2 regions of the Hydrogenophaga sp. OTU3427 genome follow, and region 1 is predicted to be linked to the other one. Evidence: predicted binding sites of a transcription regulator. Region 1 holds the regulator's gene; the other holds the start of a gene.
What was found. The regulator FNR, encoded in region 1, switches genes on or off when oxygen is low (the NO sensors DNR and NnrR bind a similar motif). The targets are predictions, from matches to a motif close to TTGATNNNNATCAA.
Positions count from the first base shown of each region.

Region 2: the regulator FNR is predicted to act here: its motif matches at 1,784-1,797, upstream of AAHB17_RS22835 (TraR/DksA family transcriptional regulator).

Region 1 is NZ_JASATI010000071.1:6,128-13,721, reverse strand. It holds gene ccoG (cytochrome c oxidase accessory protein CcoG) at 1-1,022, shown strand, start outside; gene AAHB17_RS23465 (nitrogen fixation protein FixH) at 1,045-1,308, shown strand; gene AAHB17_RS23460 (hypothetical protein) at 1,351-1,650, shown strand; gene fnr (fumarate/nitrate reduction transcriptional regulator Fnr) at 1,814-2,533, opposite strand; gene hemN (oxygen-independent coproporphyrinogen III oxidase) at 2,662-4,038, shown strand; gene AAHB17_RS23445 (sulfite exporter TauE/SafE family protein) at 4,087-4,767, shown strand; gene AAHB17_RS23440 (MATE family efflux transporter) at 4,772-6,160, opposite strand; gene AAHB17_RS23435 (alkene reductase) at 6,235-7,311, opposite strand; gene AAHB17_RS23430 (SDR family oxidoreductase) at 7,343-7,594, opposite strand, start outside.
Region 2 is NZ_JASATI010000064.1:15,716-23,309, reverse strand. It holds partial or broken gene AAHB17_RS22845 (FIST signal transduction protein) at 1-739, opposite strand, end outside; gene AAHB17_RS22840 (PhaM family polyhydroxyalkanoate granule multifunctional regulatory protein) at 741-1,703, opposite strand; gene AAHB17_RS22835 (TraR/DksA family transcriptional regulator) at 1,857-2,243, shown strand; gene AAHB17_RS22830 (hypothetical protein) at 2,286-2,663, shown strand; gene AAHB17_RS22825 (VOC family protein) at 2,694-3,116, shown strand; gene speD (adenosylmethionine decarboxylase) at 3,124-3,504, shown strand; gene AAHB17_RS22815 (FAD-dependent oxidoreductase) at 3,494-5,059, opposite strand; gene AAHB17_RS22810 (polyamine aminopropyltransferase) at 5,068-6,612, opposite strand; gene AAHB17_RS22805 (DUF350 domain-containing protein) at 6,697-6,918, opposite strand; gene AAHB17_RS22800 (DUF4178 domain-containing protein) at 6,951-7,594, opposite strand, start outside.

The DNA of each region.
Region 1 (7,594 bases):
AAGGTGACCGCTCGGCCCGCATGCGACTGGACCAGGCGCCCTGGTCGTTCGAGAAGCTGCGCAAGAAGGCGCTCAAGCAGGGCGCGTGGATTGTGCTGGCCCTGTGGACCGGCTTCACTTTCGTTGGCTTCTTCACACCCATCCGCGAACTGAGCGCCACCACGCTGGCGTTGGCGCTGGGGCCGTGGCAGAGCTTCTGGATCTTCTTCTACGCCTTCGCCACCTATGGCAACGCCGGCTTCATGCGTGAGCAGGTGTGCAAGTACATGTGTCCCTACGCGCGTTTCCAGAGCGCGATGTTCGACAAGGACACCCTGATCGTCACCTACGACGAGGCGCGTGGCGAACCGCGCGGGCCACGCTCCAAGAAGACCGATCCGAAGTCCAAAGGACTGGGTGCCTGTGTCGACTGCACGCTGTGTGTGCAGGTCTGCCCCACCGGCATCGACATACGCAAGGGCCTGCAGTACGAATGTATCGGCTGTGCGGCCTGCATCGACGTCTGTGACGACGTGATGGACAAGATGGGCTACCCGCGCGGCCTGATCCGCTATTCGACCCAGAACGCCCTTGCCCAGGGCTGGGGGCGGGCCGAGGTGCTCCGGCACGCGCTGCGCCCGCGGGTGCTGGTTTACAGCGCCATCCTGGGCCTGATCTGTGTGGCGGTGGGGGCGAGCCTGTTCTTGCGCACGCCGCTCAAGGTCGACGTGATCCGTGACCGCGGTGCGCTGGCCCGCATGGTGGAGCAGGGCCGCATCGAGAACGTCTACCGCCTGCAGGTCATGAACGCCACCGAAACCACGCAGACCTACGCGATCGAGGTGTCGGGTCTGCCCGGCGTGGCGCTGGCCTCCGAACCCACGGTGGAAGTGCGCTCGACCGAGGTGCGCTCGGTGGGGGTTCGGGTGCAGGTGCCGCCAGGCGCCGCGCCGGGCTCGCATCCGATTGCCTTTGACATCCGTGCCACCGGCGCCGAGGCCATGCACGTGAGCGAGAAGGCTGTTTTCCTGGTGCCACGCTGAGCGCCACACACGAAAGAATCCCATGAGCACGATCAAGTCCTTGCCCACCGTCACCCGCGCCTGGTGGCGCGAGCCCTATGTCTGGCTGATCATCAGCGGCCCGCTGGCGGTGGTGGTGGCCGGCCTGGTCACGGCGGCGATCGCCATCAAGTACCAGGACCCGGTGCTGGATGCGCAGTCGCCGCGCATCCAGCGATCCGACACCGACAACAAGTCGCTCACGCTGGCGCCCGCGCAGCAGGCGCGCAATCACGCGGCCACCGCCACCCTGCCCGAGAAGCGCTGAAGCGCCCGGCGGTCCGCAGACCCTCAGAACAAGGAGACAGCAATGCGCCTGCAACGACTGATGTGGATCGCCTGGCCGGCCTTTCTGGTGGCCGGCGTGCTGGAGATGGTGGTGTTCGCGATGGTCGACCCCGAGGACCTGCACCGCATCGGCGGCGGCGAACTGGGCTTGTCGCGGCAGGCGATCTACACCCTGTCCTTTTTCGTGTTCTGGGGCATGACCATGGCTTCCAGCGCGCTCACCACGCTGCTGTCCCTGTCGCCCTTCGAGGTCAACCGCTGCCCCGTGCCGGTCGATCAGCGGCCCGCCGACTGCGCCCGGGAGGGCAACAACTGCTGCTGAAGGCTGTGCGCGGGTCTGCTCACCCGGCCCGATCAGCGCGATCGGCAGCGCATGCAGTGGATCCATCCGGGGGACACCAGCGGGCCGGCTCTGCCGGACCGCTGGTGTCCCCCCCTTGAGGGGGGACTCGCGCTACACGAAGTGAGCGAGAAACGGGGGTGGGTCAGCTGCAGACCTGGGGATTGACGATGCGCTTGAGCGCCTCGGTGTCCATGATCTTCACATAGCGCTGCTTGACCTCGATGACGCCGTCGTCGACGAATTTCGAGAAGGTGCGGCTCACCGTTTCCAGCTTCATGCCCAGGTAGCTGCCGATTTCCTCGCGGGTCATGCGCAGGATCAGCTCGGACTGCGAGAAGCCGCGCGCATGCAGGCGCTGCACCAGGTTGAGCAGGAAGGCGGCCAGGCGTTCCTCGGCCCGCATGCTGCCCAGCAGCAGCATGACGCCGTGGTCGCGCACGATCTCACGGCTCATGATCTTGTGCACGTGGTGCTGCAGCGTGTTGAACTCGCGTGACAGCATCTCCAGCTGGTCGAAGGGCATCACGCAGACCTCGGCGTCCTCCAGCGCGATGGCGTCGCACGAGTGGTGGTCGGACACGATGCCGTCCAGGCCGATGATCTCGCCCGTCATCTGGAAACCCGTCACCTGATCGCGCCCATCGGCGGTGGTGACGCAGGTCTTGAAGAAGCCCGAGCGCACCGCGTAGATCGAGGTGAAGCGGTCCCCGGTGTTGAACAGCGCCGCACCGCGCTTGACGCGCTTGCGGGTGGAAATGACGTGGTCCAGCTTGTTCATTTCCTCGTGGCTCAGGCCCATGGGAAGGCAGAGTTCACGCAGGTTGCAACTGGAGCACGCGACCTTGATGCTTTGGACGTCCATGCTGCGATTGTCGGGTGTTTCCCCATGTTAATAGAAAACTTCACTGACATTTCGTTCGGCTTGACCCAGATCAAGGGTGGAAACCCGGGCTTGAGGCACAGTCAAAACCACTTTGGAGATGCCCTGTGATGCACGTGATTGACGAACAACTGCTGCGCCGTTTCGACGTGCCGGGGCCGCGCTACACCTCGTACCCGACAGCAGACCGTTTCGTCGAGGCCTTTGGCGAGGCCGACTACATCCAGGCGCTGGAGCAGCGCCGCGCCGGCTCGTTGGCCCTGCCGCTGTCGCTCTACATCCACGTGCCCTTTTGCGAGTCGGTCTGCTACTACTGCGCCTGCAACAAGGTCATCACCAAGCACCACAGCAAATCGGCCGAGTACCTGCGCTACCTGGCGCGAGAGCTGGACCTGCACGTGCAGCACTTCGGTCGCGGGCACCACGTGTCGCAGCTGCACATCGGCGGCGGCACGCCCACCTTCCTGAGCGACGCCGAACTCAGCGACCTCATGCACACCGTGCGTCGGCATTTCAACCTCGTGCCCGGCGGCGAGTATTCGATCGAGGTCGACCCGCGCACCGTCAACGAACAGCGCCTGGAGCACCTGCACCAGCTCGGCTTCAACCGGCTCAGCTTCGGCGTGCAGGATTTCGATCCCGCCGTGCAGAAGGCGGTGCACCGGGTGCAACCGGCCGAGCAGGTGTTCGCGTTGGTGGCGGCGGCGCGGCGCATCGGCTTCGAGTCGGTCAACGTCGACCTCATCTATGGCCTGCCGCTGCAGACGCCCGAATCCTTCGCGCGCACGCTGACCCAGGTCACGCAGCTGCGGCCCGACCGCGTGGCGCTGTACGCCTACGCCCACCTGCCCACGCGCTTCAAGCCGCAGCGCCGCATCGTGGCGGCCGAGCTGCCGGTGCCGGCCGACAAGCTGGCCATGCTGTCTCAGTCGCTCGACACCTTCATCGACGCCGGCTACGTCTACGTGGGCATGGACCATTTCGCCCTGCCCAACGACGCCCTGGCCGTGGCCAAGCGCCAGGGCCGGCTGCACCGCAACTTCCAGGGCTACAGCACCCAGCCCGACTGCGACCTGATCGCCCTGGGCGTCTCGGCCATTGGCCGCGTGGGCGCCACCTACAGCCAGAACGCCAAGACGCTGGACGAGTACTACGACATGCTGGACCAGGGCCGCCTGCCCATCGTGCGCGGCCTGGCCCTCACCCGCGACGACCTGGTGCGGCGCACCGTCATCATGGCGCTGATGTGCCAGGGGCGGCTGCAGTTCGAGTCCATCGAACTGGGCCACCTGCTTGACTTCCGCAGCTACTTTGCCCGCGAGCTGGAAGCCCTGGCGCCCATGCAGGCCCAGGGCCTGGTGAAGGTGGACGACCAAGGCATCGAGGTGACCGACGCCGGCTGGTTCCTCGTGCGTGCCATCGGCATGGTGTTCGACAAGCACCTGCGGGTGGACCAGGACCGCGCCAGGTTCTCGAAAATCATCTGAATGGCCTCCAGGCTCCACTGCGGCGCGGGTCGCTGCTAGAGTTCGTCCATGCAAACGTCCATGGCCGTGACGGCCCTGTTCATGGGGCTGGTGGGTGGTCCACACTGTGTGGCCATGTGTGGTGCGGCCTGCGCCGGCATCGCCAGGGCCTCGGCGCCCCGCACGCAGCAGGCCATCGTCGGTTTTCAGCTGGGGCGCATCCTGGGTTATGCCACCCTCGGAGGCCTGGCTGCGGCCACCGTGCAGGGCCTGGGCTGGCTGGGCACCAACACCGTGGTGCTGCGCCCGCTGTGGACGGCCTTTCACGTGCTGGCGCTGCTGCTCGGTCTGCTGCTGGTGCTGCAGGCGCGCCAGCCCGCCTGGGTGGACGGCGTGGCGCAGACCGTCTGGCGCAAGGCCAGGCCGGTGCTGGCGCGGCTGGGCGGCAAGGCGCCTTACGTGCTGGGCGCCGGTTGGGCGCTCATGCCCTGCGGCCTGCTGTACTCCGCCTTGCTGGTGGCCTCGCTGTCGGCCAACGCCATCGAGGGCGCGGTCATCATGGGCCTGTTCGCGCTCGGCACCTCCGTCTCCATGACCCTCGGGCCCTGGCTGCTGCTGCGCTGGCACGCCGCCGGCAGCCTGCGTGGTGGCGCCTGGGGCATGCGCCTGGCCGGTGCGGCCCTGGTGATGACGTCGGGTTGGGCGATCTGGATGGGATTGACGAATCCGACCGGGCTGTGGTGCGCCTGATCCATCACCGCTCGGCGCCCCAGGCCGTGCCATGCACGGCAAGCGCGGTGGCCAGCCCATAGGCGGCCATGCCCAAAGCGACCAAGGCGAAGATGGTCCACGCCGGCGCCTGAGCGACCGCGAGCGCCCAGCCACCCAGTCCCACCAGAACCAGCCGCAAGGTGCCGGCCAACACGGGACCGGCCACCTTGCCCGCGCCCAGTGACGAGAAATAGAGGGACAGCCCGAGTCCGAACAGCCCATAGGCGGGTCCAGCCCAATGGAAATAGGTGGCCGTTGCGTCCAGGAGGGTCGGGTCCTGCGTGAAAAGGCCGGTCCACAGATCGGGCGCCAGTGCCAGCACCGCGCCCAGCAAGCCCAGGAGCCCGGCCGCCAAGGCGGAGGCGGACCACGCGGCCCGGCGTGCCCGCGCGACGTTCCCGGCGCCGATGGCCATGCCCACCAGCGGCACCGACGCGACGCCAACGGCGAAGGCCACGGGAATCAGCAAGAACTCCAGCCGGGCACCGATGCCGTAGCCCGCCAACGCGGTGGTGCCAAACTGCGCGACCAGGCGGGTCAGGATGAGGATGGTCAGCACGGTCTGGAGGGGCGATATGCAGGCAAAACCACCCACCCTCAGGATGGTGCGTGCCAAGGGCCACTGCAGGGGTGTCGAACGCAGGCGCAAGTGAATGCGTGCCCGCCCCGAACGCAGGTGGCTGTACAGGTACGCTGCGCCCAACCCGTAGGCCAGCACCTGCCCGGCCGCCACGCCCGGCATGCCCAGCCGGGGGAATGGCCCCCAGCCCAGCCCCAGCGCACCGCTGATCGCCACCTGCCCCAAGGCCACCAGCAGCAAGGTGGCCGACGGCACGGACATGTTGCCCGAGCCGCGGATCACGGACGAAAACGTGTTGACCAGCCAGATGAAGATGGAGCCCAGAAAGGCGATGTTGGCGTAGGCCAGCGCCTGGCTCAGCGCCTCACCCTGGCCACCCAAGACAGCAAACAGCCACGGTCCCAGGGCCAGCATCAGCACCATGAACAGCGCCCCCGCGCCCAGGCCTATCCACGTCGCATGCACCGCCAGGGCATTGGCACGTTCGCCATCGCCCGCGCCGAGGGCCTGGCTGACCGCCGACGAGACGCCACCGCCCATGGCGCCCCCCGACAGCATCATCTGCAGCATGACAAACGGAAAAACCAAGGCCATGCCCGCCAGCGAGCCGACGCCAAAGCTGCCGACGTAGCCGGTCTCCGCAATGGCGGCCAAGGCCGTGGCCAGCATGGCCAGCATGTTGGGCACGGCGAGCCGCAGCAGCGTGGGCGCCAGCGGTGCGTTCAGCAGTGGGTTGACGGCATCGCGCTTGCCCACGGATGGCGTGGGCGGTGAGGTCTGTGGTGTGCTCATGGATGCGTGTCTTTGCGGTGAACGAGGGCCGTGTCGGGCCAACATGCCGGGGCTTGATCAGGGACCGGGTGCACTCAAGCTGCCAGCAACGGGTAGTCGGTGTAGCCTTTCGCGCCGGGGGTGTAGAACGTGGTCATGTCGACGGCATTCAGGTCGGCATGCGTCGACATCCGCTCGACCAGATCGGGGTTGGCGATGAAGGGCCGACCGAAGGCGATGAGATCGGCCTCGCCCGCGTCGAGCGCGCGTTCGGCGCTGGCTCGGTCGAAGCCGCCGGCCAGGATGAGCGTGCCTTTGAAGGCGGCGCGCAGCCTGGCTTTCAATGCCGAGGGCACGGGTGGCGCGCCCATGGCGGCATGGTCCAGCAGGTGGACGTACTTCAAACCCAGCGCGGAGACTGCCTGCACGAGGGACACATACTGCGCGTCGACGTCGGCAAAGCCACCCGTGCCGTTGAAAACGCCATGCGGCGACAGCCTGATGCCCACCCGGTCGGCACCGATGGCGGCGACCGTTGCCTCGGCCACTTCGAGCGCAAAGCGGTTGCGCGCCTCGATGCCGCCGCCGTAGGCGTCGGTGCGCCGGTTCACGTTCGCGTTCAGGAACTGCTCGATCAGGTAGCCGTTGGCGGCGTGCAGCTCCACGCCGTCAAACCCCGCCTCGATGGCCAGCCTGGCCGCTTGCGCGTATTCGGCGACGGCGTGCCGGATGTCGGCGACGGTCATCGCCCGGGGCCCGCTGTGGGCTTGCATGCCCTGGGTGTCGGTGTGTATGTCACCGGGGCAGACGTCGGCCGTTGGGCCGAGCACTTCGGCGCCGGTCGGGAGGTTGGCCACGTGGGCAACGCGTCCGGTGTGCATCAGTTGCACGAAAATTTTGCCGCCCTGGGCATGGACCGCCCGGGTGACCTCGCGCCAGCCGCGCACGTGCTCGCTGTTGAAGAGCCCGGGAATGCGCGCGTAGCCCAAGCCGTTGGGTGATGGGGACGTGCCCTCTGTGATGATCAGGCCGGCCGAAGCGCGCTGGCCGTAGTGGTCCGCCATCAAGGCGTTGGGGGTGTTGGCATCGACCGCACGGCTGCGTGTCATGGGCGCCATGACGACGCGGTTGTTGAGGCGAAGGCCGGGTGTGGCCAGAGGCGTGAAAAGCATGTGAATCCTTGAGATGAAGAGTACCGGGGTGTCAGGCGGTCTGGGGCAGGTAACTGGGCCGAGCGGCCGTCAGGCCTTGTTTGACATGCCCCGTGAGTTCATCCGCCAGCACCTCGTCCCGACCCGATTCGAGGCCGTCGAGCGCACGCCTGACGATGTCGTCAGGACCGGTTTTCGGCACATCGAACCCCCGCGTGAGGTCGGTATCGACGTAGGCCATGTGCAGTGCCGTGACCTGTGTCTTTTGCGCCGAGAGTTCGTGGCGCAGTGCGTTGGTGAGCGA
Region 2 (7,594 bases), on a different contig from region 1:
CGAGCGAGATGCCGAGTTCGTCCAGCATCACGTCCAGCGCTGGCTCACCATCCAGCTTGAGCACCACGTTGCGGTCCGCCGCGGTGATCTGGTGGCTGCGCCCCACCGGGTGCGCCCCCTGCGTGACACGTGACACGAAGGCCACCTCGGGGCCAAAGGCCACGCCACTCAAGCCGCCATGGAAAAGGCCGCTGGCCGCCCCCTGGCCACGCAGGTGGCCGGCGCTGCCCAGGGCAAACTGCACCGTCTGGCCACGGCTCGACGCCAGGCCGCCGAACACGTAGCCGCTGCCGGTGCGCTCGGCCATCTCGGCGATCAGCTCCGCCACGTCGGGGGTGGTGGCGTCGGCGTGCAGCAAGGCCGTCTGGGCCGAGAAACCGCCGCGCCCGCCGTGGGCGGCCGGCAGGGGCGCCACGCCGCTGAACACGCGGTACTGGTCAGGCGCCAGGTCGCACAACATCACGGCCAGGGCCGGTTCATCGAAATACTCCACCCCGGTGGCGGCAATGCCCACCCCCACCGTGCCCGCCCAGTCAGTGACCTCGGGCAACTCGGCGCTCAGGTGGTCGAGGATGTCGCCCGCGTCGTCGGCGTAGTGGTCGGTGACATAGAGCAGCGCCAGCCCGGGCGTGCCGGCGTGTTCGGGCAGGGCCAGTTGCGCACGCAGCTGCGCCAGCACCAACGCGGCGGCCATGCGCCATTGCGGGTGGGTGGCGTGGGCGTGGGCAAAACGCTTCATCTCAGCTGGCGCGTTTGCGCGCGGGTGACTTCTTGGCCGCGGCCTTGCGGGCCGGCTTCTTGGCGGCGGCCGGCTTGCCGACGTCGGGCGACACGGCGCCGGGAATGGGCCAGGCGGCCGACTTGAGGCTGTTGCCCCGTCCACGCACCGCACCGCCGGCCACCGCCTTGCCCAGCGCGGCGGCGGCGCCCACGGTGTCGGACACGCTCTTGGCCACGTTGCCGGCCATGCCGGTGGCGGCCTTCATGGCCTCGCCGGTCAGGCCGGTGGCCACGTTGCGGGTGACGTCCAGGGTGGACTGTTTGGCGGCGTCCTTGAGCGCGTTGCCGGCGATGTTCTGGAACTGCGTGGTCAAGGCACCCCACCACTGCATGGGGTCGACCAGGCCCCCGGCGGGCGCCTCGGCCGGGGCTTCGGCCGCCTTCCTGGCCACTGGCTTGCGAGCCGCGGGCGCCGGTGCGGGCTCCGGTGCGGGCTCGGGTTCGGGCTCCGGCTCGGTGTGCACCTGGGGCGCTGCCGCATGGTAGGCATTGGGCGGGATTTCAAGCCCGGCGAAGGCCGTGGGCGTGCGCCCGGCCACGCTCTGGGCCGAACTGACCACCCCCGACGCGACGCCGGCCACGGTGTCGGCCGCCTTGATCTTGAGCGCGTTGGCGACATCGCCCAGGTTGAAGTTCATGCCTTTCAAGGTGGCCAGGGTCATCTTCTGCACCTCCAGCGCCTGGATGGTGGCCCCCAGCGCCTTGCTGTTCTGGTCGAGCCAGAAATGCACGGCCTTGAGCTCGTCGATCCGTTTGTCCAATTCTTCGACGTTGAAGGTGGGCGCGATCCAGTTGCCCAAGCTGGGCATCTGCGGCAGGTTCTGCTGCACGCCCTGCGCCACGCCGCCAGCCGCCTGCTTGGCCAGGCTTTGCAGGAAATCGAAGCCGGGCACGTATTTGCCAAAACCCAGGGGATCACTCATGGTCGCTCCTCAACGTCGTTGTGGAAAACAGCTTACCCCAACCCGGTGGCGCTGACCATGGCGGACTTTCCCCGGGGCGCTTGACGTGTGTCAACCCACGCGCAGGCCAGCGGGCGCATGATGCAGACAACCCGGCCCATCTCAGGAGACGACATGAGCACCTCCATTTCCGACACCTTCGGCCTGCAGTTGCACCAACTGCGCAACGACCTGCTGGCCCAGGTGCGCGCCCAGCGTGGCGGCTCCATCGGCCGCGCCGAAGCGGCGGCCGATACCCGCGAGAGCGACGGCGGCGACCGGGCGCAGGCCGATGCCGAACGGGACCTGAAAATCGCCCTGGGCGAGCGCGAATCGGCCGAGCTGGTGGCCATCGACGCAGCCCTGCGGCGCATCGCCGACGGCAGCTATGGCCTGTGCATCGACTGCGGCGTGACCATCTCCACCGCGCGCCTGCACGCCAACCCCGCAGCCCTGCGCTGCGTGGCTTGCCAGGCGCAGATCGAACAGGCCGGTGGTGGCGTTGCGGTGCCCAGGCTGTGATCTGTTTGCTTGTTTTCTTGTTTGTTTGAACGGAGTTGTTGAATGACCACTTTCCACGCCGTTGTCTGGCTGGACCACACCCAAGCCCACGTGCTGATGTTCGACCGCGAACACGTCGAAGCCCAACGGGTGAAGGCGCGCAGCCAGCACACGCCCAAACACGGTCATGTGGGTGCCGATAAGGCCTTCTTCGAAGAAATCACGGTGGCGCTGCAAGGCGTGAGCGAGGTGCTGCTGACCGGGCCGGCCAACGCCAAGATCGAATTCCGTGATTTCTGCAAACACCAGGCCCACGCGGTGGACAAGGCGATCGTCGACGTGGTCAACAGCGACCACCCCAGCGACGCCCAGCTGGTGGCCATGGCGCGCCAGTATTTCCTGAAGTTCGACCAGAAAGCCGCCGACCCGACGCAGCGCTGAGCCCGCGCGGGCTGCGCTATCCTTGGGTGCATGAGCACCCCGCGCAGCCTGTTCCACTTTGCCTTCAACGTCACGGACCTGGATGCCGCCCGCCGTTTTTATGGCGGCGTGCTGGGCTGCACCGAGGGCCGCAGCACCACCACCTGGGTCGATTTCGACTTCTTTGGCCACCAGATCTCGCTGCACCTGGGCACCCCCTTCCCCACCGCCGACACCGGCCACGTGGGCGACAAGCTGGTGCCCATGCCGCACTTCGGCCTGATCCTGGAGCAGCCGGCCTGGCAGGCCCTGGCCGACCGGTTGAGCGCCGCCGGCACCCACTTTGTGCTGCCGCCGCAGTTGCGCTTCCCCGGCCAGCCCGGCGAGCAATGGACCATGTTCTTCCGCGACCCTTTCGGCAACCCGATCGAGGTCAAGGGTTTCGCTTCGCTGGACACGGTCTACAACACCTGAGCCCACCGTGCTCGGCTTGCACCTCACCGCCGACCTGCGCGGCTGCCGTTGCGACAGCGTGTGGCTGACCGACGCCGAGCGGCTGCTGGCGCGTTGCGTGGACCTGGTGCAGGCGGCGGGGCTGCAGGCGGTGGCCCAACTCGCGCACACCTTCCCGTCCAACGCGCATGGCCCGGGCGGCGTCACCGCCACCGTGCTGCTGGCCGAATCGCACCTGTGTGTGCACACTTGGCCCGAGGAAGGTGGCGCCACGCTGGATGTGTACGTGTGCAACTTCGGCCACGACCACTCGGCCAAGGCCCAAGCCCTCTTGGCGGCCTTGCTGGCGCTGTTCGACGCCACGGCGGTGCAGCAACACGCGCTGCGGCGCGGCGGCGTCAGCCCTTGATCCGCGCCAGCGCCGAGCCGGCCAGGTCGCCGCGCGTGAACGCTTCCTCGAACACCGAATAGCCCGCCCAGTCGCTGTGCGCGAAGTGCAGCCGCCCGTCCACCCTGGGCCAGGCCACCTGGGGCCCCGGCATGGGCATGGCCATGGCGTGGCCATAGCGGGTCACGTCGATGCGCTGCAACTGTTCGCGCAGGTCCGGGTGGGGCACCGCCAGCTCGGCCAGCACCTGGTCGCGCCAGTGGGTCCAGCGTCGCTCCAGCAGCGCGCGGCGGCCGGCCGGGGCGTCCTCGCCCAGCGGCAGGTACCAGGTCAGCACGGTGGCGCCCCGGCGCGGGTTGAGCGACTGGTGTCCGGCGTCCACATAACCCAGGCCGGCGGCGCCGTAGACCACGTTGTCCCAGCTCGGCGGCGCGCCTGGGCGGTCGGCCAGCGGCGCGCGCAGCCACAGGTTGGCCACCAGCCAGGGCGCGTATTGGAGGCGCTGCGCGGCCTGTTGCACCCAGTCAGGCACCGGCGACAGCACCCGGGCCGCCACGAACACCGGCAGGGCCACCACACAGCGTTCGGCCAGCCAACGCTCGACCCGGCCTGTGGCAGGGTCCAGCGCGTCCACCGCCACCCCGTGTTTGTGTTCTTCAATCCGCAACACGGTGCGGGCGGTCAGCAGGCGGTCGCCACAGGGCGCGGCCAGGCGCTGGGTCAGCCAGGCGTTGCCTTCGGGCCAGGTCAGCACCGGCTCGGCCTCGGCACCCGCCTCACCCGGCGCAACAAAGCCGTGTCGACTGGCGAAGTAATGCAGGCCGGCCCAGGCCGAGACCCGGGCGGTGCCGGCGCCGTAGTCGTCGCGGCAAGCGTAATCCAGGTACCAGCGCAGGTGGGGGTCGGTCAGGTCGTGAACGTCGAGCCACGACGCGAAGGTCTGCGCCGCCAGCGCCTGGGTGGCCGGCGTGATGGGCGCCCGCAGCGTCGGCATGGCGTAGCGGGCGTCGGCGCGGGCCTGCCGCACGGCAGCGGCAAAACGGCGGTACTGCGCCAGGGTGGCGGGCCCGACATCGGCCAGGGGCAGCAGGCCTTCCTGCCAGTGGCCGTTGAAGAACAACCGCTCCTGCGGGCTGTGGCACAGGTGGCGCTCGTCAAAGGTCCAGCGCCCGGCCACCCGCTGGCGCAGACCGAGTTCCTCCAGCAGGTCCTGCACCTCGTGGGCGTCGTCGCCGGGCAGCGGCAGGTAGTGCGCGCCCAGCGGGCACGCCAAGCCCCCCATGTGGCCGGCGCGGGCGTTGCCGCCGGCGGTGTCTTCCAGCTCCAACAGGACGAAGTCGTCCAGGCCACCCAGGCGCAGGGCGCGCGCCGCGGCCAGGCCGGCCACGCCGCCACCGGCGATCAGCACGCGGGTGCGGCGGGTGACGCTGGGCGTGCGCGGCGGGGAGTCGCGCAGCACATGGCCACGCTCGGGCGAGGTGCCGACAAAGCCGCCCTCGATCGCGGGTTGGTCACGGCAACCCGCCAAGGCCATGGCACCCGCGGCGCCCAGCACGTCGCGGCGGCGCCATCGCATGGAAGAAGTCACGGCAGCACCCGGCCCCATTCCTGCTCGTAGGTGTGGACCAGCACCTGGTTGGACAGGCGGTTCACCTCGGCCGGCACCCGCGCCATGTCGGCCGGGAAATCGAACAGCAGCGGCAGCGTGGCCGGCGTGAGAAAACGCAGGCCGGGCGGCAGTTGGGTGGGCACGGTGTAGGGCCGGCGACCGGCAATCACAAACCCCCATTCGCCGAAGCTGGGCACGTGGGCGTGGTAAGGCCAGGTGCGCAGGCCCACCGACTCCATGGTCTGAACCACGGTCCAGAAACTCTTGCGCGCCACCAGCGGCGAGGTGGTCTGCATCACCGCATAGCCGCTGGCCGACAGGCGCCGCTGCAGGCTGGCAAAAAAGGCGTTGGTGTAGAGCTTGCCGATGGCGAAGTTGGTGGGGTCGGGGAAGTCGACCACGATGATGTCGAAGGGGTCGCCGTCCTGCTCCAGCCACTTGAAGGCGTCGGTGTTGACGATGCTCAGCCTGGGCGAATGCAAGGCGTCGCCGTTGAGCTGGCGCAGCGCCGGGTTCTGCGAAAACAGCCGCGTCATGTGCGGGTCCAGTTCCACCAGGGTGACGGACTCGACACCGGGGTAGCGCAGGATTTCGCGCACGGCCATGCCGTCGCCCCCGCCCAGCACCGCCACGCGGCGCGGCGCGACGCGGCCTTGTGCAAAGGCCGCCATCACCGGGTGCACCAGGGCCTCGTGGTAGCGGTATTCGTCGCGCTCGGCAAACTGCAGGTTGCCGTTGAGGTAGAGCCTGTGGCCTGCCCGGCCGTGGGTGAGCACGATGCGCTGCCAGTCGGACGACTCGGCCAGCACCACACGGTCCTGGTAGAAACGGTCTTCGGCCAGGGTGGTCAGGCGCTCGGCACCAGACCACGCCAGTGCCAGCGCCGCCAGGGTCACGACAGCGGCCAGCGCATGCGCCGCACGCTGCGGCAGTTCATGGCGGAACAGCCACCACGCCCACAAGGCCACGGCCGCGTTCATGAGGCCAAACAGCAGGCCGGTGCGCACCAGGCCCAGCTGCGGCACCAGCCACAGCGGAAAAGCGACGGACACCGCCAGCGCGCCCAGGTAGTCGAAGGTCAGCACCTGCGAGACCAGGTCCTTCAGGGCCACGTTGCGTCGGAGGATGCGCATGACCAGCGGGATCTCCAGCCCCACCAGCGTGCCCACCAGCAGCACCAGGCCATAGAGCAGGAAGCGGAAGCTGCCAGGCAGGTAGGCGTTGGCCAGGAACAGGGTGGCCGGCAGCAGCCCGCCCACGAGGGCGACCAGCAGCTCGATGCGCAGGAAATGCGCCGGCAGCTGGCGCTCGAAAAACCGCGACAACCACGAGCCTATGCCCATGGCGAACAGGTAGGTGCCGATGACGGTGGAGAACTGCAGCACCGAGTCGCCCAGCACATAGGACGCCAGCGCCCCGGCCGCGAGTTCGTACACCAGCCCGCAGGCCGCCACCACGAACACGCTGGCCAGCAGCGCGACCTCGACCGGGCGCGGCGGCGGGTGGGTGGTGACGTTCATGGAGCGCGAGCCGACGCCGGGCCGCCCCAAGTCGGCTCAGCCCCCCGGGGGGGCAGCGACCCGCGCAGCGGTGGAGCGTGGGGGCTACCCATGGATCGCGGCAGCCACGATGATCGATATGCCCAGGCACATGGCGGCCACCACCACCCCCAGGGCCATGTTCTGCTTCTCCACCAGCTCTTCCCACAGGTTGTAGGGCGTGAGCTTGTCGATGACGATGAAGCTGAGCCAGAACACCAGCACGCCGATCAGCGCGTACACGATGGAGCCAAAAAAGGCGCCGGCTCTCAACCATTCCATGCCCATGTGGACCTCCAGTCAAAAAGTCGTTGATAGATTCATTTGTGCCCACCCCCACCCGACCAGCCACCGAAGGAGCCGCCCGAGCTGCGGTAGCTGTTGCTGCAGTTCTCCACCTTGGGGTCGCAGCTGCTGCAACGCGGCAGCATCACCGCCAACAGGATCAGCATGACCACCACGATGACGATGGTGCGCACATTGGCCCCCGCGCCCTGGCTCAGGGGCGAGGCGTCGGTGCGCTGGAGCAGGTCCTTCTGCGCCTCCAGGCCAAAGGCCTTGGCCACGGTGCCGCTGTCGATGCGGCTGCCGCTGGACCAGGTGAGCTCGTCCCGGGTCTGCTCCAGCGACAGCAGGCTGGAGCCATGGGCGAAGTCGCGGTTGAAGCTTTTCTGCCCGCGCTCGACCTTCCAGTAGAACTCACCCGCGACGTAGGTGGTCTCGGCGTTGTAGCTGTACTGCAGGGCGTAGCGGGTGCCCAGGTAGCTGGCGCTCTGGCCATTGCCCGTCATGCTGGGCGCGCCGGTGGTGGGCTTGACCACGCTCCAGCCGTCCTCCGCGTCCACCAGGAAACAGAAGCCGCGCTGCCGGTTGAACAACAGGTACTCGCTCCAGCCGAACTGTTCGTCCTCGCCCGGGGCCTGGCCCATGCGGTGCTGAAAACCCACCACCTGCCAGCGCACGC